Regions from separate parts of the Luteibacter sp. 621 genome, predicted to be linked through region 4. Evidence: predicted binding sites of a transcription regulator. Region 4 holds the regulator's gene; each other region holds the start of a gene.
The links. Region 4 encodes FliA, which starts transcription of late flagellar genes. Its sites were predicted from a motif close to TAAAGTTTNNCNNNCNNNGGCCGATAA; they were not measured.
Positions count from the first base shown of each region.

Region 1: a site for FliA is predicted at 2,849-2,875, ahead of ABIE56_RS02600 (methyl-accepting chemotaxis protein). Genes of this name have one in related genera too.
Region 2: a site for FliA is predicted at 2,769-2,795, ahead of ABIE56_RS05300 (chemotaxis protein CheW). Genes of this name have one in related genera too.
Region 3: a site for FliA is predicted at 3,323-3,349, ahead of ABIE56_RS14720 (flagellar hook-length control protein FliK). Genes of this name have one in related genera too.

Region 1 covers NZ_JBNDKI010000002.1:81,372-88,508, reverse strand. The annotation lists gene ppc (phosphoenolpyruvate carboxylase) at 1-2,688, shown strand, start outside; gene ABIE56_RS02600 (methyl-accepting chemotaxis protein) at 2,930-4,915, shown strand; gene ABIE56_RS02595 (ATP-binding cassette domain-containing protein) at 4,929-6,809, opposite strand; gene ABIE56_RS02590 (aldose epimerase family protein) at 6,913-7,137, opposite strand, start outside.
Region 2 covers NZ_JBNDKI010000003.1:178,252-185,388, reverse strand. The annotation lists gene ABIE56_RS05315 (STAS domain-containing protein) at 1-153, shown strand, start outside; gene ABIE56_RS05310 (response regulator) at 169-531, shown strand; gene ABIE56_RS05305 (chemotaxis protein CheA) at 573-2,552, shown strand; gene ABIE56_RS05300 (chemotaxis protein CheW) at 2,844-3,356, shown strand; gene ABIE56_RS05295 (methyl-accepting chemotaxis protein) at 3,403-5,115, shown strand; gene ABIE56_RS05290 (CheR family methyltransferase) at 5,119-5,997, shown strand; gene cheD (chemoreceptor glutamine deamidase CheD) at 5,994-6,656, shown strand; gene ABIE56_RS05280 (protein-glutamate methylesterase/protein-glutamine glutaminase) at 6,744-7,137, shown strand, end outside.
Region 3 covers NZ_JBNDKI010000013.1:77,992-85,128, forward strand. The annotation lists gene secD (protein translocase subunit SecD) at 1-1,610, opposite strand, end outside; gene yajC (preprotein translocase subunit YajC) at 1,671-2,009, opposite strand; gene tgt (tRNA guanosine(34) transglycosylase Tgt) at 2,150-3,283, opposite strand; gene ABIE56_RS14720 (flagellar hook-length control protein FliK) at 3,411-4,574, shown strand; gene ABIE56_RS14725 (flagellar biosynthesis protein) at 4,571-4,834, shown strand; gene murD (UDP-N-acetylmuramoyl-L-alanine--D-glutamate ligase) at 4,879-6,231, opposite strand; gene murL (UDP-N-acetyl-alpha-D-muramoyl-L-alanyl-L-glutamate epimerase) at 6,218-7,137, opposite strand, start outside.
Region 4 covers NZ_JBNDKI010000024.1:20,614-27,750, reverse strand. The annotation lists gene ABIE56_RS19905 (flagellar motor protein) at 1-389, opposite strand, end outside; gene ABIE56_RS19900 (chemotaxis protein CheW) at 391-2,490, opposite strand; gene ABIE56_RS19895 (protein phosphatase CheZ) at 2,498-3,139, opposite strand; gene cheY (chemotaxis response regulator CheY) at 3,149-3,550, opposite strand; gene ABIE56_RS19885 (RNA polymerase sigma factor FliA) at 3,581-4,312, opposite strand; gene ABIE56_RS19880 (MinD/ParA family protein) at 4,309-5,184, opposite strand; gene flhF (flagellar biosynthesis protein FlhF) at 5,254-6,612, opposite strand; gene flhA (flagellar biosynthesis protein FlhA) at 6,713-7,137, opposite strand, start outside.

The DNA.
Region 1 (7,137 bases), on a different contig from region 4:
CCCGAATTCCTCCCCCATGACGGCCCCCTGCGCGAGGACGTACGCCGCCTTGGCGCCCTGGTAGGCCAGATGCTGGCCGAGCAGGGCGGGCAGGCCTTCTTCGAACGGGTGGAGGCCGTACGCACCGCCGCGATCCACCGCCGTCGCAGCGGGGCTGCGGTCGATGCCCTGGCCAGCACCCTGACCGGGCTGGGCGCCAACGATGCAGAGGCCCTGGCCCGGGCCTTCGCGACCTATTTCCAGGCCGTGAACACCGCCGAACGCGTCCACCGTATCCGTCGTCGCCGCGATTACCAGCGGGAGGGCGGGGCGCCGCAGCCGGAATCGCTGGCTGCGGTGGTGGGCCAGCTCAAAGATGAAGGCGTGACCGCCGAGGAGCTGGCCACGTTGCTGGGCAAGCTCGATGTGGAGCCGGTGTTCACCGCGCACCCGACCGAGGCGGTACGCCGCTCGCTGCTGGAAAAAGAGCAGGAAATCGTCCGCGCGCTGGTCGATGAATTCGACCCGACCCGCACACCGCAGGAACTGCGCGATGATGACGCGCGCATCCTGATGGCGCTCTCGGCGGGCTGGCAGACGGCGGAAGCCTCGCCGGTGCGGCCCAGCGTCTCGGACGAGTTCGACCACGTCGGCTTTTATCTCGCCCGCCCAATCTACCGCGTACTTCCGGCGCTCTACGAATCGCTGGAGCAGGCCATTGCCGAGCACTACGGCGACGGGGTCACCGTACCGCGCGTACTGCGCTTCGCCACGTGGGTGGGCGGCGACATGGACGGCAACCCCAACGTCAATGCCGATACGATCGCCGCGACACTTGCCGCGCAGCGCTCGCTGGTGCTCGAGCGCTATGTCGAAGGCGTGAACGAACTCGGCCGGCTGCTCAGCCAGACCGACGATCGCGTCTCGCTCGACGACAAGCTGGGCCGGCGCCTGGACGATTACCGCGAACAGATGCCTGCGGCGGCCGCACGCATTCGTCCGCGCCATGCGGATATGCCGTACCGCGCGTTCCTTACCTTCGTCGCCGAGCGGCTTGAAGCGACGCTGCACGAAGGCGACGACGCCTACGCCTCGGCGGCGGAGTTCATCGACGACATTGCGCTCGTTGAGAAGAGCCTGCTCAACCATGGTGGTCGCCACGCCGGTGCCTATGCGGTGGGCCGCCTTTTGTGGCGTGCGCGCACGTTCGGTTTCCACCTGGCGCGGCTGGATGTGCGCCAGGATGCACGCGTCCACGATGAAGCGCTCGCCGCCTTGCTCGATGATGCAGGCTGGGCGGACCGCGAGGCCGACGCGCGGGTGAAAGTCCTGCGTCCTTTCGCTGCCGGCGAGCGCAGTTTCGTCGCGGGCGATGACCACGATGCCGCCGGCATGCTGCGCAACGTGTTCGCTACCCTCGCAGATTCGCGCAAGCGCTACGGCACGGAGGCCACTGGCCTGTACATCATCAGCATGGCCGAGACCGCCGCGGATGTGCTCGCCGTGCTTGCGCTGGCGCGCCGCGGCGGCTTGCTCGAAGACGGCCGTGTGCCCCTGGACGTGGCGCCCCTGTTCGAAACCATCGATGACCTGAAGGGCGGCCCGGCAACATTGCAGGCGCTGCTCGACGACCCGGTGTACCGCGCGCACCTGAAGGCGCGTGGCGATCGCCAGTGGGTGATGCTCGGCTACTCGGACAGTGGCAAGGATGGTGGCACGGTCGCCTCGAAGTGGAGCCTGCAGCGTGCCCAGGTGGAGCTGCTGGAAGTCGCCGCGAAGGCCGGCATCCGTGTCGCGTTCTTCCATGGCCGTGGCGGTTCCGCCAGCCGCGGTGGTTCACGCATCACCCCTGCACTCATGGCGTCGCCGCGCGGATCGGTCGGCGGTGTGTTGCGTGTTACCGAGCAGGGTGAGGTCATTCATCGCAAGTACGGTATTCGCGCGCTGGCGGTGCGCAACCTGGAGCAGACGCTGGGTGCGGTGATGCGCGCGTCGCTCCGCCCGCGCGTCGCCGAAGTGCGTGAATCGGGCTGGAAGGACGTGATGGTTCGCCTCTCGGACGAGAGCCGCAAGGCGTATCGCGCATTTGTCGACATGGAAGGCTTTGTCGATTATTTCCGCGGCGCCACGCCCATCGATGTGATCGAGCGCATGACGCTCGGTTCGCGTCCGGCACGCCGGCGCAGCATGAAGGGGGTGGAAGACCTGCGCGCCATTCCGTGGGTGTTCTCGTGGACGCAGTGCCGCGCCGTCCTTACCGGCTGGTATGGCCTGGGCAGCGCGCTGGAAACGGTGGCGAAGGAATGCGGGGAGGACACCCTCGGGCGCATGGCGAAAGAGTGGGCTTTCTTCGCCACCATGCTCGATGACGTGGAAATGGTGCTGGCCAAGGCGGACATCGATATCGCGGAGGCGTTCTCGGAACTGGCCGGGCCGTTGCACGAGCGGTTCTTCCCCAAAGTCCGTGAGGAGTTTGAGCGGACCGTGTCCTGGGTGCTCCGCCTGAAGGGCGCCAGCGAGCTGCTCCAGCGTGAGCCGCGCCTGGCCACCTCCATCCGCCTGCGCAACCCGTACGTGGACCCGATGAGCCTGCTCCAGGTCGACCTGCTGAAGCGTTGGCGCGCGACCGGTGGCAAGGACGATGCGCTGCTGAATGCGCTGGTGGCCTGCGTGAATGGTGTGTCGCAGGGGTTGCAGAATACGGGCTGAGCCCAGGCCCATCGCGTGCAAGCACGCTCCTACAAAAGGCCGTGAGGCCCGATCCTCCTGTAGGAGCGCGCTCGCGCGCGATTCCCAGCCCGCCACAGACCCCCAGCTTCCCTGTAGGAGCGCGCTCGCGCGCGATCCCGGTCTCATACCCCTCTGCGGCTAAAGCTGGCTAGAACCCTGCCGAAAACGACGTTACATGCCCCGTAAATTGCTACGGGTCAGTTTCCTCAGCAGGTTCCTCATGAAAGACACCCTCCGTCGCGCCCGCTGGCGCGGCCTGAGCGTGGGCGCGCGCCTCACGCTTTTGGTCGTGGCCATCGTTTCCCTCGGCATTGCCTTGCTGACCCTGCTCGTCACGACCATGGTCTCAAGGGAGCTGGAGACGCGGTCACGCGATGACCTGGCTCGCGGCAACCACGCGATCATCGCCATGGTGAACACCTTCAGTGGCGCGCTGCTGGCGGAGTCGGACCGGTTCCTCACCGTGTTCGAAAGCTACTTCCCCGCCGGGACGCTCGCTGTGGATCCCATGAAGCGGGTGAAGATGGGTGACCGCACCGTGCCGGTCATGGCCATGGGCGGCAAGGCGATCAATGGCGACTTCACGACGGTGGATGAATTCTCCGCCCGCGCCCACGTTGTCGCCACCATGTTCGTGCGCGATGGCCAGGATTTCATTCGGGTCACCACGTCGCTGAAGAAGCAGGATGGCTCGCGCGCGGTAGGTACCTCCATCGATCATGCGCACCCGGCGTTTCCCCTGCTGCTCTCCGGCAAGGGCTACGGCGGCCCGGGCATCCTGTTCGATAAGCCCTACATCACCCGTTACGAACCGATCCACGATGCGGCAGGCAACGTCATCGGCGCCTGGTTTGTCGGCGTGGAGATCAGCCAGGAAATGAGTGCGCTGCAGGCGCAGATTTCGTCCATCCGCATCGGCGAGACGGGCCACTACTCGGTAATCGATGCGAGCCCGGGCAAGCGCTATGGCTCCTACATCGTGGATCCGGCGCTTAGCGTTGCCGAAGGCAAGGCGGATGGCGCGGCGCTCAAGGCGCTGGATACCGATGGCCAGTCGTTCTATGGCCTCATGCTTGCGGCGGGCAAGGGCGAAACGCGCTATAGCGTGGCCGAGGCGGGGCACGACATCGACCGCCTCGCGGTGTATGCCACGGATCCGGCGTGGCACTGGATGGTGACCGGAACCGTCGATATGGATGAGCTGTACGCGCCCGTTCGGCACCTGCGCAACATGGCTATTGGAAGCAGTCTCGTCATCATCGCCGTGCTGTGCGTGCTGCTGTTCATCGCGATTCGCGTACGCATCACCCGTCCGCTGTCGTCGGCGGTACAAGCGGCCAGCCGCCTGGCCGAGGGCGATCTCACGGCGCGCCTTGCTTCTACACGTGGCGACGAAATCGGCCAGCTCATGAACGCCATTGATGGCATCGGTGATGGCCTGGGTTCGATCGCGCAATCCGTACGGCGCGCCACGGCAAGCATGGCCGGAAGTACCTCCGAGATCGCGGCGGGCAATACCGATCTATCCATGCGTACCGAGCGCCAGGCGGCCGAGTTGCAGATGACGGCCGCGAGCCTGGACGTGCTGACGCGCACGGTGCGCGACAACGCTGGCAATGCAGCCCGGGCCAGCACACTGGCCGAAGGCGCCAGCGTCGCCGTGCAGCAGGAAGCCGGTGCGATGGCCGAAGCGGTGGCCTCGATGAATGGCATCCAGGCTTCCGCACAGCGCATCGCCGATGTCATCGGCATCATCAACGGCATCGCGTTCCAGACGAATATCCTGGCGCTGAATGCCGCCGTGGAAGCGGCGCGTGCGGGTGAACAGGGCAAGGGCTTTGCCGTGGTCGCCGAGGAAGTGCGCAACCTGGCCCAGCGCAGCGCCAAGGCGGCCAAGGAGATCGAAGCGCTGATCACCGAATCCGTGGAGCAGGTGGATACCGGCCACGGGCTGGTGACCGAAGCAGGGAACAACATGCAGGCAGTGATCGGACGCATCCGTGATGTCGCCGCGCTGATGGGCGATATCAGCCGCGCCTCAACCGCCCAGTCCGAGCAGATCGGCCAGATCAACCACGCGGTATCGCGCATGGATGATTCCACGCAGCAGAACTCGGCCCTGGTGGAAGAGGCTGCGGCGGCCGCGAAGAGCCTGGAAGACCAGGCGGCCGAGCTGGCGCGGGTGGTTGAGGTGTTCCGGCTCTGAAACGGGAGGGGTATTACCCCTCCAGTTCTTCCCACCGAGCGAACGCGGCATCCAGTTCGGCCTGCAACTTCGCCAGCTCCTCATTGCCGCGCGTAATGGTCGCGGCATCCTGCTGGTAGTACTTCGGATCGTTCATCGCCTCGGTGCGCCTGGCGATCGCGGTTTCCAGCTCTTCAAGCTTGGCGGGCAGCAGGTCCAGTTCGCGCTGTTCCTTGAACGAGAGCTTCTTCTTCGCCGCTACCGGTGCAGGCACAGGCGGGGCGGCTACCGCAGCCGCGGGCTTCGCGGTGGCCGCTGCGGCAGCCTTCGCCGCCGCGACGATCGGCTTCTGCCGCAGCCAGTCGCTGTACCCACCCACGTAGTCGCCGATCTCGCCATCGCCCTCGAGCACCAGCGTGCTGGTGACGACGTTATCGATGAAGTCACGATCGTGGGAGACGAGCAGCAAGGTGCCGCTGTATTCGCCCAGCAACTCTTCGAGCAGCTCCAGCGTTTCCACGTCCAGGTCATTGGTCGGTTCGTCCATCACCAGCAGGTTGGATGGCTGGGCGAACAGCTTGGCCAGCAGCAGGCGGTTACGCTCGCCACCGGAAAGGCGGGTGATAGGTGCGCGGGCGCGTTCGGGGGAGAACAGGAAATCCTGCAGGTAACCGATGATGTGCTTGCGCTGCCCGTTGAGCTCGATGTACTCGCGGCCTTCGGCCACGTTATCCAGCGCATTCAGGCGATCATCCAGCGCGATGCGGTGCTGGTCGAAGTACGCGATCTCCAGGCCCGTGCCCAGCACCACGGTGCCTTCCTGCGGAGCGAGCTGGCCCAGCATGATCTTCAATAGCGTGGATTTGCCCGCGCCGTTCGGGCCCATGATGCCGACGCGGTCGCCGCGCATGATCACGGTCGAGAAATCACGGATCAGGGTGCGGCCGTCGTAGGCTTGGGTGACGTGCTTGGTTTCGACCACCTTGCGGCCCGATGCCTGCGCATTGGCCATGGTCATCTTGGCGTTGCCGGTGCCCTCGCGGCGCTCCGAGCGCTCACGGCGCATGGCCTTAAGCGCGCGCACGCGGCCTTCGTTGCGGGTACGCCGGGCCTTGATGCCCTGGCGGATCCACACTTCTTCCTGGGCCAGCTTGCGATCGAAATGCGCGTTGGCCTGCGCCTGGGCGTGCAAACGCTCTTCGCGGCGGCGCAGGTAGTTGTCGTAATCGCCCGGCCAGCTGGTGACGCTGCCGCGGTCGATCTCGACGATGCGCGTGGCCAGCGAGCGCAGGAAGCTGCGGTCATGGGTAATGAACACGATGGCGCCGGCGAAGCCCTTCAGGAAGCCTTCCAGCCAGGCGATGGCCTCGATATCGAGGTGGTTGGTGGGCTCGTCGAGCAGCAGCAGGTTCGGGTCGCGCACCAGCGCCTGGCCCAGTAGCACGCGGCGCTTCATGCCGCCCGACAGGTCGGCGAAATCGGCATGCTCCGGCAGTTCCAGGCGTTCGATGACGTTCTGTACGCGTGCATCCAGATCCCAGGCGTTGTGAGCCTCGATCTGCGCCTGCACATCGCCCAGGCCATCCATGTCGCCTTCTTCGAGCAGGTGGTGGTAGCGGGCCAGCAGGTGGCCCAGCTCGCCCAGGCCATCGGCGACGACGTCAAACACGCTACCGGCGGTGTCCTGTGGCACTTCCTGGGTGAGCCGCGCCACGCGCGTGCCACCTTGCAGGCGAATCTCGCCGTCATCGGGCTTGAGCTCGCCCGCGATGAGCTTCATCAGCGTGGATTTGCCGGCGCCGTTGCGGCCGACGATACAGACGCGCTCGCCCAGGTCGAGCGAAAGATCGACCTGTTCAAGCAGGAGGGGGCCGCCGACGCTGTAGTCGAGGCCAAGGATCTGGATTAGGGACATCCGCCTATTGTAGCTGGCCCCGGGGGCGGGCGGCCCGTTGCAGGAGCGCGCTTGCGCGCGATGGGTGCTCGCGGCGAGGCCCGGATCGCGCGCAAGCGCGCTCCTACAGGGTATCCAGGCGGTAGCGGGTCAGCTGGCGGTAGGGAGTGCCGGGACGCAGGATGGCTGCCTCGGCCAGCGCGGAGTTCACCTGATCGGGGAAGGCCTGCGCTTCCAGGGCGAAACCGGCGAACGCCGCATACGGGTGCCCGTCCCGGTTCACCTGGCCGGTGAGTTTCTGCCCGCTGTAGAACTGCAGTCCCGCCCGGTCCGTCTCCACGGTGAGACG
Region 2 (7,137 bases), on a different contig from region 4:
GCCCTGCAGGTGCTCGCGGCATTCAGCCGGGATGCCCGCGCGGCCAGCGTGCCGGTGGCCTGGCTGGGGGCCAGCGATACCCTTCGCCGTGGCGTCACGGTGCTGGGGCTTAATGCATTGATTGAACTGCCGGCGCCAGCCGGCGTGAACTGAAGGTAGAGCAGACCGATGGCTAAGATTCTTGCGGTAGACGACTCGGCTTCCATGCGCAGCATGGTGGCTTTCACCCTGCGTGGCGCCGGCCATGACGTGGACGAGGCCGATAACGGCCAGAACGCGCTCGATACCGCCGCCGCGAACAAGTACGACCTGATCCTGGCCGACGTGAACATGCCGGTGATGGATGGCATCACCATGGTCCGCGAAATCCGCACCCGTGCGGGCTACAGCGGCGTGCCCATCCTCATGCTCACCACCGAGTCGGACACGAACAAGAAGATGGAAGGCAAGGCCGCTGGCGCAACCGGCTGGCTGGTGAAGCCGTTCGATCCCGACCAGCTGCTGGCCACCGTCGCCCGCGTGCTCGGTTAATCCACTGATCCAAGCGTTCCGTTTTATTCCAGGGTTCTCCCATGTCCAAAGTCGATCTGGCGCAATTCCACAAGGCGTTCCACGAGGAGAGCCTCGATGGCCTCGACGCCATGGAGCAGGCGCTCCTCGCGCTGGATGAGGGCGCGGAAGATCCGGAACTGATCAACGTCGTGTTCCGTGCCGCCCATTCGATCAAGGGCGGCGCGGCCACGTTCGGCTTCACCGATGTAGCTGCGTTCACGCATGTGGCCGAAAACCTGATGGACGAGGTCCGTAGCGGCCGCCGCCCCATGGAAAAGGCCGTGGTGGAACTGCTGCTGCGCTCGGGCGACATCATCCGCGACATGCTCTCGTTGCAGATGGCTGGCCAGCCCGGCGCCACGGCGGAAAGCCAGGCGCTGCTCGCCGAACTCTCGGCCATGGTGTCGGGCGGCTCTGCCGCACCGGCCGCTGCTGCCGCCAAGGCCGCCGCGCCGGTGGAAACCATCGAAGGCTGGGATATTGCCTTCCGCCCGTTCGATTACCTGCTGAAGACCGGCAACGATCCGGCGCGCATGTTCCGCGAGCTCGAGGCCATGGGCCCGCTCACGGTCAGCGCCGATGTCTCGAAGCTGCCTTCGCTGAAGGACATGGATCCGTCGTCGTCCTACCTTGCCTATACGCTGGGCCTGGCCGCCGGTGCCAAGCGCGCCGCGGTGGAAGGCGTGTTCGATTGGGTAGATGGCGATTGCGATCTCACGATTACCCCGCGCATCGCGGCGGCGCCTGCGCCGGCCGTGGCCGCACCCGCAGCCCCGGCTGCCGCCGCACCGCGCGCCGTGCGCGATGTGGCAACCAACAGCGAGGCCAGCTCGGTCCGCGTTGGCATTGAAAAGATCGATACGCTGATCAACCTGGTCGGCGAGCTGGTGATCACCCAGTCCATGCTCAGCCAGTTCCACGATGGCGTTTCCGACGCACAGCTGGAAATGCTCCGCCAGGGCCTGGCCCAGCTGGGCCGCCACACGCGCGAGCTGCAGGAAAGCGTGATGAGCATCCGCATGCTGCCGATCAGCACGGTGTTCAACCGCTTCCCGCGCCTGGTGCGCGACCTGGCCCAGAAGCTGGACAAGAAGGTGGTGCTCGACCTGCGTGGCGAAGGCACCGAACTGGACAAGACCGTGCTCGAGAAGATCGGCGATCCGCTGGTCCACCTCGTGCGCAACGCGATCGACCACGGCCTGGAAGTGCCGGCCAAGCGCCTGGCCGCAGGCAAGGGCGATACCGGCACGCTGCGCATGGAGGCCTTCCACCGCGGCGGCTCCATCGTGGTGGAAGTGGGCGACGATGGCGCGGGCCTGAACCGCGATGCCATTGTGGCGAAGGCCGTGCAGCGCGGCATCATCGCCTCGGGCGATGGCATGAGCGATGACCAGGTCGCCGAACTCATTTTCGAAGCAGGCTTCTCCACCGCTGCCGCCACCACCGATCTGTCGGGCCGTGGCGTGGGCATGGATGTGGTCCGCCGTAACGTCATGGACCTGGGCGGTACCGTTGCCATTTCCAGCAAGCACGGCAAGGGCACCACGTTCACCATTACGCTGCCGCTCACGCTGGCCATCATCGATGGCCTCACCGCCGCGGTGGGCGAGGAAACCTACATCGTGCCGCTGGTTTCCATCGTGGAATCGGTGCAGGTGAAGCCCGATGCGCTGCGCAGCGTGGTCGGTGGCGGCGAGCTGTTCCGCTTCCGCGACGAGTGGCTGCCGATCATCCGCCTGTACGATGTGTTCGGCTGCAGCGGCACGCGCCGCGCGGTCGATGACGGCATCGTCATCGTGGTGGAAGGCGAGGGCACCCGCATCGGCCTGTTCGTGGATGAACTGATCGGCCAGCAGCAGGCCGTGGTGAAGTCCCTGGAAGCCAACTACCGCCGCGTGGCCGGCATCTCCGGCGCCACCATCCTGGCCGATGGCTCGGTGGCCCTGATCACCGATATCACCGGCCTGGTCCGCATGCAGGGCCGCCGCAAGGCGGCCTGATCCGGCGTATATCGCCAATCGGCCGTGCCGTTCCGGCCCGGATCGCGCGCGAGCGCGCTCCTACAGCTCCCCCGTGACGCCAACGGAGCGGCGTTCGTAGGAGCGTGCTTGCACGCGATTCAAAAACACGGCGGCGCAGCCGCAACCCCGGACCGCCCGCGCGGCCCAACCCGCGTAGCGTAGAAGCCATGAGGCAAATCCGGCCTCATTTCCCACTAAAGGTCCCCGGTTGATGGCCGATACCCCTTTGAGGGGTCCCGAACCGCCGCACCGATCCGCAGTGGGAACACAATGAACCAGCCAGCCAGCACCGCCACCGTGGCCGACGAAGCCGCGCAGTACCTGACCGTCAACCTCGGCAACGAGGAATACGGCGTCGATATCCTCGCTGTTCGCGAGATCCGTGGCTGGACGCCGGTCACACGCATCCCCCAGGCCCCGGGCTACGTGCTCGGCGTGCTGAACCTCCGCGGCGCCATCGTCCCCGTGCTGGACCTGCGCCTGCGCTTTGGCCTGGCCCGCGAGGAATACACCGCCACCACCGTCTGCGTCATCGTGATGGTCGCCGGCCGCCAGTTTGGCGTGGTCGTGGATGCCGTCTCCGATGTCGTCGAAGTATCCCCCTCGGGCATCCGCCCCGTGCCGGATATGGGCACCACCGTGGATACCGAATACCTGAAGGGCCTGACGTCCGTGGGCGAGCGCATGGTGCTCCTGCTCGATGTCGACCGCCTGCTGCAGCCGCAGGATGCCCAGATGCTGGAAGCCGCCCTGGCTTCCGCCGATACGAAAGCCGTGGCCTGAAGGCCGCGGTGAGCTCGCCTTCGAAAACCTTCGAACTGGAATCGTAATGAAGAAGTTGAAGCTGAAGATCCCCGCGCTGACTGTCCGCGGCCGCCTTTACGGCGTGCTCGGCCTGCTGGCTGTCATGTTGGTCGGTGGTGCGGCCGTCGGCCTCGGTGCCATGTACGTCCAGAACGAAGGCATGCGCCAGGTGTACGAGGAAGAACTCGTGCCGGCGAACATGCTGAGCCAGGTCAGCAACCAGTCGCTCATGGCGTTCATCGTGCTCGGTGAAGCGGGTGCGAAGGCAACCGACAAGAGCGTCGTCAGCCAGAAGCTCGCTGAATTCGACAAGCTGCAGGTGTCGATGGGCAAGCTGAAGGACGATTTCAAGAAGATCCCGATGTCGGCAGAGATCAAGACGCTCTACGACAAATGGCAGGCTACCAACGACGACTACGCCTCGGCGAAGAACGACGTGCTCGATGCCCTGAAGCAGGGTGACGAAGGCGCCAACGACATCATCGAACTCTCGGTCCGCCCCATCCTGATGGATCGCCAGGCGAACCTCGGCAAGCTGATCGATGCCAAGCGCGATGAGGCCGCCGCGATCTACGCCCACCAGGCCTCGCAGTACAAGGTCATCCGCGTCTTCGTGGTGGTCGCGCTCTCGGCCGGCCTGCTCATCAGCTTGCTGATTGGCGTGCTGGTGGTGCGTTCCATCATCCGCACCCTGTCGCACACCGTGGATGTGGCCAACAAGATTGCCGACGGCAAGCTGGGCCACGATATCCAGGTCACCCGCAGCGACGAACTGGGCCAGCTCCAGGCCGCGTTCAAGGCGATGGATGAGCGTCTCGCCGCCATCGTTTCCGAAGTGCGCCACGGTTCGGGTTCGGTCAGCACCGCCGCGCAGCAGATCTCGCGCGGTAACGACGACCTGTCGCAGCGTACGCAGGAACAGGCCTCCAGCCTGGAAGAAACTGCCTCGTCGATGGAGGAAATGACCTCCACCGTGAAGCAGAACGCCGAGAACGCCAGCCACGCCAACCAGCTGGCCCGCGGTGCGCGCGAGCAGGCGGAGAAGGGCGGCGAAGTGGTCGCGCAGACCGTCGTTGCCATGCGCGAGATCAACAGCTCCTCGAAGAAGATTTCCGACATCGTCAGCCTCATCGACGAGATCGCGTTCCAGACCAACCTGCTGGCGCTCAACGCCGCGGTAGAAGCGGCACGTGCCGGTGAGCAGGGCCGCGGCTTCGCTGTGGTCGCCACCGAAGTGCGCAACCTGGCCCAGCGTTCGGCCGGTGCCGCGAAGGAAATCAAGGGCCTGATCAACGACAGCGCGAACAAGGTGAAGGCCGGTTCCGAGCTGGTCGACCAGTCGGGCAAGGCGCTTGCCGAGATCGTCGATAGCGTGAAGAAGGTGACCGATATCGTCGCCGAGATCGCCGCTGCCAGCTCCGAGCAGTCGGCCGGTATCGACCAGGTGAACCACGCCGTGCTGCAGATGGATGAAATGACCCAGCAGAACGCCGCGCTGGTGGAAGAATCCGCCGCCGCCGCCCGTGCCATGCACGAGCAGGCCACGGAGCTCAGCCGCCAGGTGTCGTTCTTCCAGGTGAGCGGCGGTGCCGCCAAGGCGAGCAAGGCCGCCCGCAAGGATCCGACCCAGCAGGAAATGGAAACGGTGTTCGCCTCCGTGCGTAGCCAGCCGGCTCCCGCACGCACCCAGCGTTCGGCCGAATCGGCCGCCGACGCCGGCGTGTGGAAGGAGTTCTGATCGATGAACGCGCTCGTCAACAACGGCGATGCCGCCGTACAGGCGGGCGCCACCGGTCCGAGCCTCGGTGAAGCCGAGTTCGCCTTCCTGCGTGAGTTCGTGCTGCAGCATTGCGGCATCTCGCTGGGCGAGCACAAGCGCCAGCTCGTGCAGGGGCGCCTGCTGCGCCGCCTGCGCGCGCTGAACCTGCCGGGCTTCGCGGCGTACTGCGATCTGCTCCGCCGCGATCCGGATGCGGAGCTGGGCGAACTGGCCAGCTGCATCAGCACCAATGTCACCTCGTTCTTCCGCGAGATGCACCACTACGACATGCTCGTGGATGAGTTGCTGCCGCGCTGGCTCGAGGATAAGAAAGCAAACGGTGGCCGCCTGCGGATCTGGTCCGCAGGCTGCTCCACCGGCGAAGAGCCCTACGCCATCGCCATGGTCCTGGCCGAGGCGCTTGAGCGCACCGGTTCCACGGTCGATGCCAAGATCCTCGCCACCGACCTGTCGCCACAGGCCCTGGAAGCCGCCCGCAAGGGTGTGTACCCGGTCGATCGCCTGGGTGGCGTGGACGATGCGCGCCGCCGCCGCTGGTTCCTGCGCGGCGAGGGCTCGTTCGATGGTTACGTGCAGGTGCACCCGCGCCTGCGCGAGCTGGTCACCATCCAGCCGCTCAACCTGCTCCACGAATGGCCCATGCAGGGCAAGTTCGATGCCATTTTCTGCCGCAACGTCGTTATCTATTTCGATAAGCCGACCAAGCAGCGCCTGTTCGCTAGATACGCCGGCATGCTGGAAAGCCGGGGTTACCTGTTCCTCGGCCACTCGGAATCCATGTACGGACTCTCCGACGATTTTGACCTGATCGGCCGCACGGTTTACCGGAAACGTACATGAGCGACACGTTCGTCGCGCAGCCGCGGACTTTCGCCGGCTTCGACCCGAAGAGCGTCCTGCCGGGGTTTGAACACGTCCGTCGCTTCTGGGATCCCGCCCAGGAAGTGGTGACGGTGAAGATCCTGCCGGGCGAGTACTACGTCAGCACGCAAGAAGAAATGATCTCCACGGTGCTGGGCTCGTGCGTGTCCGCGTGCGTGCGCGATACGCGCCGCCGCATCGGTGGCATGAACCACTTCATGCTGCCGGAGCCGGCCAGCACCGATCGCGATAGTTGGGGCTCCACCGTGGGCCGCGCGGCGCGTTACGGCAACGATGCGATGGAACACCTGATCAACGCGATCCTGAAGGCGGGCGGTAGCCGCGATGATCTGGAAGTAAAGATCTTCGGCGGCGGCCGCGTGTTGCAGACCATGACCGATATTGGCCAGCGCAACATCGCCTTCGTGCAGCGCTACATCGCCACGGAAAAACTGCGCCTGTGCGCGGCCGATGTCGGCGATATCTACCCTCGCCACGTGCAGTTTTTCCCGGTGAGCGGCAAGGTGCGCGTGCGCCAGCTGCGCTCCACGCACGATACCCACCTGGCTGATCGCGAGAAGCGATACCTCAAGCGATTGGAAAACGATCCGATAAAGGGAGATGTCGAGCTGTTCTGACGCTGGCCGTCGAGCTGCTCCACCTTCCGCTCCATGCCTGGCCGGCCCGCCGCCCAGGATGTCCCGCCACCCGAGTTGCTAGTGCCCATGCAGAAAGTACGCGTCCTTATCGTCGACGACTCGGCCCTGGTTCGTAAGGTGCTGACCGCCATGCTCGAGTCCGATCCGGGCATCGAGGTGGTGGGCACCGCGCCGGATCCGTTGATCGCGCGCGAGAAGATCAAGGCACTGAACCCGGATGTGCTGACGCTGGACGTGGAAATGCCGCGCATGGATGGCCTCACGTTCCTCGAGAACCTGATGCGCCTGCGCCCCATGCCCGTGGTCATGGTCTCGACCCTGACCGAGAAGGGCGCGGACGTAACCCTGCGGGCGCTGGAACTGGGCGCGGTGGATTTCTTCACCAAGCCTTCGGCCGATCTCGCCAACACGTTCATGGAACACGCCCCGGAAATCTGCGCCAAGGTTCGCCTGGCCGCCG
Region 3 (7,137 bases), on a different contig from region 4:
ATGCGTTCGCAGATGAGCACGTTGGCGTCGATCGCCATACCCAGGGTGAGCACGATACCCGCAATGCCAGGCATCGTCAGGGTCACGCCGATCGCGGACATGACCGCCACGAGCAGCACCAGGTTGAAGAACAGGGCGATATCGGCCACCAGGCCGAACAGCTTGTAGTAGATGGCCGACGCGAGCAGCACCAGGCCAAGGCCCAGCATCACCGCCTTGAAGCCCTTGTCGATGTTGTCCGCACCCAGGCTCGGGCCGATCACACTCTCGCTGACGATATCCACCGGCACCGCGAACGAGCCACCGCGGAGCAGCAGCGCCAGCTCGGCGGCTTCGGTATCCGAAGGCAGGCCGTTGGTCTGGAACTGCTTGCCGAACGGGCCGCTGATGTTGGCGTAGTTGATCACCTCTTCGGTGATCTTCGGCGTCTTCACTTCCTTGCCGTCGACCATCTTGGTCTCGAGCGTGCGCGTGATGTAGAGCACCGCCATCGGCTTGCCGACGTTATCGTTGGTGAACTCCTGCATCTTGCGGGCGCCGGACGCATTCAGCGTGACGCTGACGTTCGGGGTGCCGTTCTGCTGATCGCGGCCGGAGGTGGCGGTGACCAGCTCATCGCCGCTGGCGATAACCTTCTTGCTGAGCAGGTACGGGCGGCGATCGCGGCCGAAGTAGAGCTTGGCATCTGGCGGCACGCTGCCCGAGCGGGCGGCTTCCATCGCCTGCTCCGGCGTGTACAGGCCGGCGCGGTACTGCAGCGAGGCCACGGCACCGATGATCTTCTTGGCTTCGGCGGTGTCCTGCACGCCCGCGAGATCGACGATGATCTGGTTGGCGCCCTGCTGCTGGATCAGCGGCTCGGACACGCCGAGCTGGTTCACGCGCTGGCGCAGCGTGGTGACGTTCTGGGTGATGACGCTCTGGCCCAGCTCGCGCAGCTTCTGCGGCTTCACCACTGCGTTCAGTGCAAAGCCATTGCCTGCGGCGGCAGCATCGTTGACGAGCAGATCCGGGTAATCCGAACCGATCAGGCCGGCGGCCTTCTGGCGGTCGGCATCGGTGCGCAGCACGATGTTGACGCCCTGGCCGCGCGCGTTGCGCGTGACCGAGTCGTACTGCACGCCCTTGTCGTGCAGCAGCGAGCGGATGTCGTCGGTGTAGCGGGTTTCCTGCGAATCGATCATCGCGTTCTGGTCCACTTCCATGAGGAAGTGCACACCACCCTGCAGGTCGAGACCCAGCGGCATGGAGTTGGCGTTGATCGAGCGCAGCCACGACGGCACGGTGGAGGCGAGGTTCAACGCCACCGTGTAGTTATCGCCCAGGCCCACGCGCAGCGCGTCGGAAGCCTTGGCCTGCTGATCGGCATTGCCGAAGCGGGCCAGGAGGCGGCCGTCCTTTTCATTCACATCGACGGCGACAGCCGGCACCTTGGCGGTGGCCAGCAGCCCTTCGACCTTGCTCTTCAGTGACGCGTCGACCGCCGCACCGCGGTTGCCCGAGATCTGCACCGCCGGCTGGGGCGGGAAGACGTTCGGCAGCGCGTACACGATGCCGACCAGCAACACGATTACAACCAGCGCGTACTTCCAGCGTGGAAAATCACTCATGCCTTACATTCCATGGGTGCGACCGCCCGGCGGCCGCGGCTGACGCGTCTGAGAGAAAACTCAGTTCTTCTTGAGGCTGCCCTTCGGCAGCACCTGGGTGACAGCACCCTTCTGCATCTGGACGACGACGCCCGGGGCGATCTCGACCTTGACGAAGGCATCGCCCACTTCTTCGATGCGACCGGCCAGGCCGCCGTTCATCACCACCTCATCACCCTTGGAGAGGGCGGCCAGGAGGGCACGGTGCTCCTTCTGACGCTTCATCTGCGGGCGGATCATCATGAAATAGAAGATGCCGAACAGCACCGCCATCATGATGAGCGGAGAAAGGCCAAACGCGCCCTGCGGGGCGGCGGCCGGGGCGGCCTGGGCAATGGCGGCGTACGTCATGGGGCTCATCGGATTTCTCGCAAGTCATGGAACGGCCAAGAAAAAGCGGCCGCTCACGTAAAAAGATTGTGGATTATGCCACGCCCCCCGGCGGCGGTGTACCGCGCCAGCACAAGGCTTTGGGGGCGCGGCGGGCCCCCCGCAAGGCCTTACTGGCCGTCAACCTCGGCCTTGCGGCGCGCCGCGTAGAACGCCGTCACGAAATCCTCCAGCGTGCCGGCCTCGATGGCGCCGCGCAGGCCGGCCATCAGGCGCTGGTAGTGCCGGAGGTTGTGCATGGTGGCCAGCTGGCTGCCCAGGATCTCGTTGCAGCGGTCCAGGTGGCGCAGGTAGGCGCGACTAAACCCGTTGGCACAGGCGTAGCAGTCGCAACCCTCCTCGATCACGCGCGTATCGGCGGCGAACTTCGCGTTACGGATCCGCAACGTGCCTTCGGCGGTAAACAGGAAGCCGTTGCGCGCGTTGCGGGTGGGCATCACGCAATCGAACATGTCGATACCGCGGCGTACCGCCTCGACAATGTCCTCGGGCCGACCCACGCCCATGAGGTACCGCGGGCGATCCTTCGGCAGCAGCGGCAGGGTGAAGTCCAGCGTGTGATTGCGCTCGGCTTCGGGCTCGCCGACGGCCAGGCCGCCCACGGCGTAGCCATCGAAACCGATTTCCACAAGCTGCTCGACCGAACGGCGGCGCAGGTTCTCGAATGTGCTGCCCTGGACGATGCCGAACAGGTTGTTCGGGTTCTTCAGGTCGTTGAACGCACGGCGGGAGCGCTCGGCCCAGCGCAGGCTGAGCTCCATCGAGTCCGAGGCCACCTTCTCCGTGGCCGGATACGGCGTGCACTCATCGAAGATCATGGCCACGTCGGAATCCAGCACCGTCTGGATCTTCATGGAGACTTCGGGCGACAGGAACACCCTGGAGCCATCCACCGGGGAGGCGAACGTGACGCCTTCTTCGGTGATCTTGCGCTTATGCGCCAGCGAAAAGACCTGAAAGCCGCCGGAATCGGTCAGGATAGGCTTATCCCAGCCGATGAATTTATGCAGGCCACCGAACTCGCCGACGATATCCAGGCCGGGGCGTAGGAAAAGATGAAACGTGTTGCCCAGGATGATCTCGGCACCGGTATCACGGACGTCGCGAGGGGTCATGGCTTTGACGGAGCCATACGTGCCCACGGGCATGAACGCCGGGGTCTCTACGGTGCCCCGGCCAAAGCGCAGTCGGCCGCGCCGCGCCGCGCCATCGGTGGCGAGGAGTTCGAAAGGGAGGTTACTCATCCGCCCATTCTAACCCGTACGGCCTGGCCACCCGTCACCTAAAGGTTCCAGAGAATCAGCCGATTCTTACGAGCACACAGGAGCGCATCCACCACGGATAACGCCCAGGCCCCCGGAGGACCTGCCCTTGATCATCCAGCCGACCAGCCTCGCCGCCCAGCTTTGGGCCGGTGCGGCCGCGGGTACCACAGCGGCCACCACCCAATCCTGGGCGGTGGGCACGCTGCTTGCCGCCCGCCTGCTCGGCCAGACCGATGTCGGCAAGGTGCTGCTGGATATCGGCGGCATGGCCGTGGAGGCCGATGCGGCCGGCACATCCCTGCCCCAGCAGTTCCAGGTGCGCGTGATGACCCAGGGCCCCCAGCCACAGCTGGAGATCGTGGTTGGGAATACGGATGAACGCATCGCCATGCAAGGCCTGCGCGAGCGCCTGCCACAGCAGAACGGCTATTCCCAGTTGCTCAGCGTGCTCTCTGCGCTGGCCCGTCGCCCGGTAGCGCGCGTGCTGCCTGAGCCGCTGCGCACCGCATTGGCCACCCTCGAAGCCTCCATCAGCAAGCCCGAGGACCTTGGCACACCCGAGGGGATGAAGCAGGCCATCGCCAAGAGCGGCGCCTTCCTCGAGGCGCACCTGGCCGAACCGCATGACGAGGCGCCCGCGGCCGACGACTTCAAGGCGGCGCTACTCAACCTGCGCCGCGCCCTGACCGATATTCCGCAGACCCGGCAGGCCATGATCCAGGCGCCGTCGCGCCAGTTCACCGATACGCCACCGCCGCTCGCCCAGCGCGCGCTCGTGGCCCAGCCGCGCGCCGAGGAATTGCTGGCGGATGAAGAAACCGCGGATGGCCTGGTCTCGCACCTGCGTACCGATGTGCGCGCTGCGCTCTCGCGCGTGGAGATCGGCCAGCTTGAATCGCAGCCGCATGCGGGCCTGTGGATGGTCGAGATACCCCTGACGGGCGTACGCGGCTATGACGTGCTGCAGCTCCGCATCGAAGAAGGCAAGCCTTCGCAGGGCGAGCCCGAGGGCATGTGGACGGTCGGCTTCGCCATCGATCCGCCGACGCTTGGCGCCGTGCAGGGTGAAGTGCAGCTACGTGGTACGCGTGTCGCGGTACGCCTGTGGGCGCAATACCCCGAGACCGTGGCCCGCCTGGAGAACGAATTCACCACGCTGCGCCGCGTGCTCGAGAAGAGCAAGCTGCAGCTTGATCATTTTGCCTGCATGCACGGCCTGCCCGTGCCGACGAGCGCGTATAGCGCCGTCCTGCTCGAAGCACGCGCATGACCCAGTCGCTCCCTTCACCGCGCCGCAGCGTCACGCTGCGGATGGCCACCCCTACCAGCAACGGCAACACCCAACGCATCGATGCCGATGGGGTGAAGGCGTTGCTCGAACGTGCGCAGGCCTTGGGTCTGGCGCCGCACCTGGATCCGCAGATCGCGACGCTATTGGCGGCCGTGCGCTTGCGCGAGGATGTGCCCTCGGAGCTGTACGCCGCGCTGGCAGCCGTGGTCGGTACGCTGTTGAACGCTACGCACGATTAACGGTCCGCTTCCCCGCTTCGTTGGCTGATCGCGCGCAAGCGCGATTACGAGATGCCCAGACCCTGGATGCTCGCGGCTCTCGCTTCAAAGCCCGCCATTTCTGCGAAGCGCTTTCCGCGGTCGGCGTAATCCTTGAACTGATCGAAGCTCGGTGCACCGGGTGAGAGCACAACGGTGCCGCGACCTTGCAACGCACTGCGTGCGGCACCGATGGCCGCCGCGAGGTCCGTGGCGCGGAAGACGTTCGGCACGCCCGCCGCGTCGAGCGCGTCGGCGATACGCGGCCCGTTCTTGCCCTGGCAGATGATCGCGTCCGGGGCGTGCTGGCGCATGGCCTGCACGAACACCGACCAATCCAGTCCGCGGTCGTGGCCGCCCACGATCAACGCGACATGCGCGTCGTGCACGCTTTCCAGCGCGGCCAGGCTCGCCAGCGGCGTGGTGCTGATCGAATCGTTGATCCAGCGCAGGCCATCGCGTTCGCCCAGCGGTTGCAGGCGGTGCGGCAACGGCAGGAACGTGGCCAATGCGGGCGCGGCCTTGCGCGCATCCAGCCCCATTAACTCCAGCGCGGCCAGCGCGGCGCACGCGTTGATCGCGTTGTGCAGGCCCGGGGCAGCGACGCGGTCCGCAGCGATCACGTTCTCGTCGCCACGACGGATCCACCCATCGGCCACGTGCCAGTCGCTGGCGCCGCCGAAGGTGTGCAACCCGGGATGATCGGCCGCGCGTTCGAGCAACGCAGGCTGCATGCCGTTCACCAGCACCCGCGCTGAGGCGGCGAGCAGCTTCAGCTTGTCTTCCACGTAGCGTTCGCGCGAGCCATGCCAGTCGAGATGCTCTTCGTAAAGGCTGGTAACCACACCCAGATCCACACCTATCGCCTCACCGGTCTGGAAACTCGAAAGCTCGATCACCCAGAGATCGGCGGCGCCGTCATCCAGTTCCAGCAAGGGCAAGCCAATATTGCCGGCCAGCGCCGTGCGCACGCCAAGCGAGCGGGCGAGATGGGCGATGAGCGCCGACGTGGTGCTCTTGCCCTTGGTACCCGTGACGGCGATGGTGTGCGCGTTCGCGTGCCCGCCAAACCAGAGTGCCGTGCCCGAGGTGAAACGCGTGCCCGCGCCCAGGGCCTCCAGCAATTCCGGCTTGTATGCCGAGATACCCGGCGATTTGATCACGATGTCGTAGCGCGAGAGCGCCTGCGCATCGGGCGGCGTCGCCATGACACCGGCGTGCGGGTACGCCGCGTGAGCCGCTTCAGCCTCGTCAGCGCCTACATACACATCCACTGGCATGCCAGGCAGGCGGCGTGCGAGCGCATCCAGCGCCGCCCGCCCTTCCCGGCCAAACCCCCAGACCGCGATACGCTTGCCCGCAAGATCAGCCCAGCGCATCCAGTGCTCCCAGCAAGCGCGTGGGCACCAGGTGCGAGGCACCCGGCTTCAGCCAGGGCTCGAGCGCCAGCTCCGAGGTATCGAGCTGCGGCAGGATCTCGCGGCGGAAGCGCGCCACCAGGGCGTCTTCCTGCCACTCGGGCCGGGTCGAAAGCGCGTGCAGCGCGGCCCGTGCTTCGGCACCTTCACCCACGCACTCGAACGGCTTGTGGTCGTGGTATTCGAGCAGTGCATCGAATGCCTCGGCCAGGTCGGGATCATCGAGCAGGTTGCGGCCAAAGATCTGCAACAGGCGCGGCTTGGGCATGAACGGTGCCAGCGCCAGGAACACGAAATGGCACTTGGGGCACTGCCCGCACCAGCGATCCGCCGGCTTGGGGCCGAGGATGCGGAAGTTGCGGTTGCAGCTGGAGAACACGTTGAAGTAATCACCGCCCAGCCGCGCGAACGCGCTGGTCACGGCCAGCTCGGACCACGGCCGCAGCAGCGAGCAATAGTCCAGGTCGGCGGCCACGTGCGAGTGCACGTAATCGTGGAAGGTCTTCTCGAAACCGAAGCCCTTGCTCCACTGGTGGTTCACTTCCTGGCCTTCGTATTCCAGCGTGGCCACCGAGGCGGAGCGCTCGTTGGCGAACACGATGGAATCGTAGCCGTAGAGCACCGCCGCCACCACGAGGATGGCCGAGTTGATGGCGGTTACGGGGATGTGCCCGTTCCACGCGCCAAGGCGGTTCAGTTCGAACAGGCCAGGGGCCAGCTCGCGGGAAATATTCAGCGTGGAGAGGCCCGTGCGTGCGGCGCACTCGGCGATGAGCGGTGAATTACCGACCCAGGCCGCGGTGGCATCGGCGCCGATCGATTTCACCGCCTCGACCGCCACGACCGAATCCTTGCCACCACCGATCG
Region 4 (7,137 bases):
ACCTCCAGCACGGAGCGCATGGCGTCCGGTTCGGTGCCATCCACCAAAAGCTGAAGCCCCTTCTTGATAAAGGGGTCCTGTTCGCGCTCGATGGCGGGTTCCAGGCCAAGCAGGCCCGTACGCCGGGAAATCTCGCTCCAGCCGACGATGCGGCTGACGAGGTTCTCCGATTCGATATCCGGCGGACGATAGACCCAGGGCAACATGGCCCATGCGCGCTTGAGCACCGTGCCGGGCGTCTGCACGAGCAGCGCGGCGAACGTACCCAGGAAGACGATAACGAAGGCGGCCGGGTTCCACAGGGCATCGATGCTTGAGCCCTTGAGGATGGTCCCCACGATAATGACCACGAAGGCCAGGATCGTGCCGACAACGCTCACGATATCCATATCAGACCGCCATCCTCAGGCTAGGCAGCACCTGGCCGCTATCATCGGCCAGGCCCGCAAGATCGAGTACGAGCGAAATGCGGCCATCCCCGGTGATGGTGGCGCCGGCGACGCCGGGCACTTCCTTCAGGAACGGCCCGAGCGGCTTGGCCATGACATCCTCACGGCCTAGAACTTCATCCACCAGGCAGCCAAGGGTCTGGTGCCCGATCTGCACCACCACCACATGGCCGCCCCTGCCCTTCGCACCCGCCCAGTTACCCAGGTCGGCTAACGGCAGCGCGCGATTACGGTGGGCGGCAACAATGCGGCCATCGAGTTCCTGGACCTGCCCTGCGGACAGCTCGAACACTTCGGCGACGTTGGACATGGGCAGGCTCAGCAGGCGGTTGCCTACGCGCACCATGAGCACACGCAGGATCGCCAGCGTCAATGGCACCGACAGGCGCACGGTGCTGCCGTGGCCCACCCGCGAATCGATCGAAAGGGTGCCGCCCAGCTCAACAATCTTGGTCTTGACCACATCCATGCCGACGCCACGGCCGGAAATATCCGAGACCTGGCTGGCCGTGGAAAACCCGGGGCGAAACACGATCTCGTAGCACTCGCGCTCATCCAGCCGCGCGGCCTGCTCTTCGTCCATCAGGCCTTTTTCAACGGCCTTGCGACGCAGCACTTCGGGATCCATGCCTTTGCCATCATCGGTTACCGTGATGACGATGCGATCGCCATACTGGCCCGCGGCAAGGCGCACCGTACCGGAACGCGACTTGCCCGCCTGGTCGCGGATATCCGGCATTTCAATGCCGTGGTCGACGGCGTTGCGCAACAAGTGCACGAGTGGATCAGCCAGTGCTTCGACCACCGTACGGTCGATATCGGTTTCTTCACCCTCGGTGACGAGTTCGATGTCCTTGCCCAGTTGGCGGGCCAGGTCACGCACGATGCGCGGGAAGCGGGAGAACAGCTTGCCCACCGGCTGCATGCGCATGCGCAGGACGGCGTTCTGCAGGTCTTCGGCCACACGCTCAAGTTCACCGATGGCGCGTTCCATCGGATCGTTGGTACCGCGCGGCGCCAGGTTGGTCAGCCGGTTGCGGACCAGGACGAGTTCACCGGCGGCATCGACCAGGCTGTCGAGGCGATGGGTATCGACGCGGACCGTGGTTTCAGCCGTGGCGGACGGCTGGCGCTTTTCTGTGGCGGCAGCCGGCTTCGGCTTCGCGGGGGTGTCGGCAGGTACGCCCGCATTGACCGCAACGGCGACGGGAACAAGGGGGGCCGCGGTTTCGTTGATCGCGGGCAAGCCCGCTCCTACAGCGACGAGGTCCGTGGGCGCAGAGCCAGCCTCGGCGGGGGCGCTGCCGCTGGGGGCGCCGGTGCCGTAGAGCTGGTCAAGCAGTGCTTCGAACTCGTCATCGCTGATGGTGTTGCTTTCGGGCGCAACTGCGACTGCCTCGACCACGGGCCCGGCGGGCGCGACGCCCTCGGCGCCGGGCGCACCGGTGCCGTAGAGCGAATCAAGCAGCGATTCGAATTCGTCGTCCGAAATGGTGCCGGACTCGGCGGGCGCGGGAGCACGCTCGGTACGGGCAGCATCGAGCATGGCCTCGAACTCATCTTCGATGGGATCGTAGGCTTTGGCGGGCGCGGACACGGCGGCCGCCTTCGGCGCGCTGACCGGCACCGCGAGCGCGACCGGTGCGGCGGAGGCAGCACGCCCCGGTACGACCAGGCGATCGAGCAGCGAGCGCGGCGCGGGCTCGGCAGGCACGCCAGCATCAGCCGCACGCATCATGTCGTTCAGCAGATCGAGCGACTCCAGCAACGCATCCATCAAGGCAGCATTGAGCACGAGTGCGCCGTTACGCGCCTCGTTCAGCAGATCCTCCGCGCGGTGGCACAGTTCCACCATGGCGTTCAGGCCAAGGAAGCCCGCCCCGCCCTTTACGGTATGGAACGCACGGAACACCGCGTTCAGGAGCTCGCTGTCCTCCGGCGAGGCTTCGAGATCCACGAGCTGTTCGCCCAGGGTCTCAAGCAGTTCGCGGGCCTCGATCAGGAAGACGTTGAGCAGCTCGTTGTCCAGCTCCACGCTCATGGCGGGCTCAGAAGCCGAATTCGCTGAGCAGGCGGTCCACTTCGTCCTGGCTCACCTTGTCCGCCGCCGGCGCGTTGGCGCCGGCCAGCGAACCGGTGAGGCGCACCAGCTCCACCAGGGAATTCTCGACCTTGGCCATGAACGATTCGACCTGGGCCACGCGCTGGCCGGAGAGATCCTGCCAGGACTGCGCCTCCACCATTTCGCCAAAGCCGATATCGCAGTTCTGCGCGAAATCGCCGACGCGTACCGCCAGCGACGTGGCGTTGGCGGTGAAGGCAGGATCGGCCTGGTCGAGCACCAGCAGCTCATCGGCCTGTTTTGCGAGGGCCTGCGCCTGCGGGCGCAGCTTCTCGCTGAAATCGAGCGTGCGGTGGGCGGCCTGCGAGCTCATCTCGAGCACATCGCGCAGGTGCTTGCGCGCATCGCTCATGGTGCCGGGCACGCCATCGCTCGAAATATCCGAGGCGAGGCGACGGGCGGATTCGTGCAGGTCGCGCGCGAGGTGGCCCAGGGCCAGGAACAGATGTTGCTCACGGCTGCGGATCAGGCGATCGAGCGCCTGTTCGAACGCCGCACTGTCGTCGGCATCCAGCAGCTCACGCAGTTCGGGTGCCACATCCTGGCCAGCGGAAATCATCGTATTCATGTCAGTCCCTTAGCCCGCGGCCGCGGCGAGTCGTTCGAAGATCTTGTCGAGCTTTTCCTTCAGCGTGACGGCCGTGAACGGCTTCACGACGTAACCGTTCACGCCGCTCTGCGCGGCCGCGATGATCTGGTCGCGATTGTTCTCGGCGGTGACCATCAGCACCGGCAGCGATTTCAGGCTGGCATCCGCGCGAATGGCACGCAGCAGGTCGATGCCGGTCATGTTCGGCATGTTCCAGTCGGTGACCACCAGGTCGATGGGCTGCGAGCGCAGGAGCGCCAGCGCCGCGTTGCCATCTTCCGCCTCCTGGATGAGCGTGTTGGTGAAACCCAGCTCTACCAGCAAGTTACGGACGATTCGCCGCATGGTGGAGAAATCGTCCACCACGAGGATTTTCATGTTCTTGTCCAAAGCGCTCTCCGCCTTACAGCCGCGTATTTCTTAGTGTTTGTCTTTCCAACCCGACATGCGTGCACGGAGGCGAATCAAAGCCTGGCCATGGATCTGGCACACGCGCGATTCGCTAACTCCCAACACCGCACCGATTTCCTTCAGGTTGAGTTCGTCATCGTAGTACAGCGACATCACCAGCTTTTCGCGCTCGGGCAGGCCGTCGATCGATTCGGCCAGCGCATGGCGCATGCCGTCCTTCTCGAACAACCCATCCGGGCCCGTGGCATCCGGGTCGGCAACATCGATGGCGGAACCCTCGTCGCCTTCCGGCGCCGTAAGGCTCAGCAACCGCGCACTCGCCGCGTCTGCCAGGATCTGGTTGTATTCCATGGCGTCGATGCCGAGGCGCTTCATGACCTCGAGATCATCGGCGTCGCCGCCCGTTTCGTTTTCGATCTGCCTTGTGACTTCCGCCACCTCGCGCAATTTCCTGTGGACAGAGCGCGGGGTCCAATCCGTCTTGCGCAGTTCATCCAGCATGGCGCCACGTATGCGGATACCCGCATAGGTTTCGAAGCTGGCCGCGCGAGTCGGCGAATAATTCCTTGCCGCCTCAAGCAAACCGATCATGCCGGCCTGCATAAGGTCGTTTGCATCGACGCTGGGCGGCAGGCGGCCCATCAGGTGATAGGCGATCCGGCGCACCAACGGCGCGTGCGTTTTTACCAGTTGATCGGCCGGAACCTTAGTAATTTCAAGGTATTCGCTCGCGACACTCACAACGGCAGCCCTCCCCCCACGTGTTCGCGCCCGGCAAAAAAGCCGATGCGACCCTGACCACGGGGTTCGGGTTCACCCCATGTATCGACCGACCTGGCCAAATTCTTGAATCCCACCGCTGAACGGCTGCTCGGCCAGGCGTCGACCACCGCCGACTGGCGGCGAATCGCCTGGCGCAGGTACTCGTCGTGCGGCACCATGCCCATGAAATCGAGCGACACATCCAGGAAGCGGTTGGTCACCCGGGAAAGCTTTTCGAACAGCTGGCGCCCTTCCTGCGCATGGCGGACCATGTTGGCCACGATGCGGAAGCGGTTCACCGCGAACTCACGCGAGAGGACCTTGATCAGCGCATAGGCGTCAGTCAACGAGGCCGGCTCGTCGCAAACGACCACCACCACCTCGTCGGATGCGGCGGCGAACATCGATACGCTGTCGGAAATGCCCGCTGCGGTATCGACGATGAGGTATTCGGGCGCCAGCGGGTATTCGTCGAAGGCGCGGATGACGGCGGCGTGCTCGATGTTCGGCAGTTGGGCCATGCGGCGGGTGCCCGACGTGGCTGGGATCACCTTCAGGCCATGGGGCGCATCAAGCACCAGATCCTCTATGGCACAAGCACCCTCGAGCATATGGCCCAGGTGGCGCGTGGGCTGCAGGCCCAGCAGCACATCGATATTGGCCATGCCCAGGTCGGCATCCAGAAGCAGCACATCGCGGCCGCCCATGGCCAGGGCCATGCCAAGGTTCACGGCCACCGTGGTCTTGCCAACACCGCCCTTGCCGCCCGCGATCGCGATGCTGCGCGTGGGACGGCGGTCGGCGAGCCAGTTAAGACCGGCGGCCTGGGAGTTGTCGACGTGTGTGGTCATGAAGGAGTTCACTGCCGTGAAAGAAGTTGCGGTTGCGGTTGCCGTAGTCACGTTCGTCAGATTCTGCGATCAGGCCAGGGCCGGAGCGGATGCGAAGCCGAAACGATCGGCAAGTATGGCGTCATCCGGTTCGTCGTTGCGCTGCTTGAGCATCTGGGCTGCCAGGCAGACCAGTTTGCGCGCATCGGCGGACGCGATGTCCTCGGGCACGCGCTGCCCATCCGTGGTGTAGTCCAGCGGCATGCTATGCCGGATAAGGGCCGAGAGCGCGCCACCCAGCAGGGGCGTCTCGTCGAGCTTGGTGAGGATGGCGCTTTGTGGCTTCAGGGGGGCGTAGGCGCGCACGGCGCCGTCGATCGCCTGGGCCTGAGCGTTGGCGGCGAGCACCAGGCACACGCGCACATCGGCCATGGCGCGCAACGTCTCGAACTGCTGCTGCAGCTTCGGATCGTTGCCCGCAAGGCCCGCGGTATCAATGAGCACCGTATGCTTGCCACGCAGTTGCAACAGTACGTTGCGCAGGCTCTGCGCGTCGTGCGCGTTGTACACGCGCACGCCAAGCAGGCGGCCGTAATGTTCCAGTTGGGCGCCAGCGCCAATACGGTACTGATCGGCACTGATCAGCGCGACGTTGGACGCACCGTGGCGAAGCACGGCGCGAGCCGCCAGCTTGGCAATACTGGTGGTCTTGCCCACGCCCGTGGTCCCGACGAAAGCAGTGATGCCGCCACCGACGGTGTCGAAGTTGCGGCCGCTGGTGCGGATATTCCGCGAGAGGATGCCCAGCGGCAGATAGCGCGCCTGCTCGGCGGTCATGTTATCCGGCAGCTCGGCACACAACGCGCGGGCCACGTCGCCATCGATGCCCAGGCGGGTCATCTCGCGCAATACGCGGGCACGCAGCGGGTGCTGGCGATCCATCTGGTTCCACGCCAGCGCGGAGAGCTGCACTTCCAGCATCTCGCGCAGGTTATTGATCTCGGCGCGCATGCCATTCACCGCGGTATCGTTCTGCGGCGCGGTGACCGTCGCGGCGCGCACCACATCGGCGACGCTGGCAGCCAGTGCGGCGGAAGACTGGCGCTGCGGCGCGTTCGCTGCGGCGGGTGCGGCTCCCTTGGTCGCACGCTCGACGGCGGCGGCGGTGGCAGCGCGAGCCTGGTCGACGCGGGCGATGCGTTCGGCTTCACGGTTATCGCGGGTGTCGCGAGTGGCACGGATCTTTTCGAGCTTCTCTTCCGGGGTCGGCGGTTCGAACGCGAAGCCCGCCTCGCGGACCAGCGCCTCGTCGTAATCGAGCGCAGCGATGATCTCGATGCCGTCGTCCATCTTGCGCGTGGACAGGATCACGGCGTCCGGACCCTGCTCATCACGCACCTGGCGCATGGCCTGGCGCATATCCGGAGCAACGAATCGTTTGATTTTCATGCGTTCGATCCTGTCTTCTTCGATCGGCGCCCCGCTTGCCTGCGGCGCCACCTTGTTCTGTCACGTCCGCCGGGGGAATTCCCCGAGCGGCGTCTCATTCCTATCGTCCCAGGGCCGTCACCAGCTTGACGCGGCGGTTGTCCGGAACCTCGTTGTACGCAAGTACATGCAGGTTTTGGGCCACATGCCGCACGAAGCGCGAAAGCCATGGACGAAGCTGCGGTGAGACCAGCAGGACGGCCGGTTCGCCGGCGGCTTCCTGGCGCCGCGCCGCATCGGCGACGTTCTTCTGCAGGCGATCTGCCAGGCCCGGCTCCACGGCCGCACCGGCGGGACCACCACCCTGCAGGGACTGGAGCAAAATCTGTTCCAGTTCGGGTGCCAAAGTAATGACGGGAACCTCGGTGCCAAGGCCAGCGATCTCCTGCACGATCTGGCGACCCAGCGTGACGCGCACGGCGGCGGCGAGTACGCCGGGATCCTGGCTCTGCCCCGCATGCTCCGCCAGCGATTCGACGATGCCGC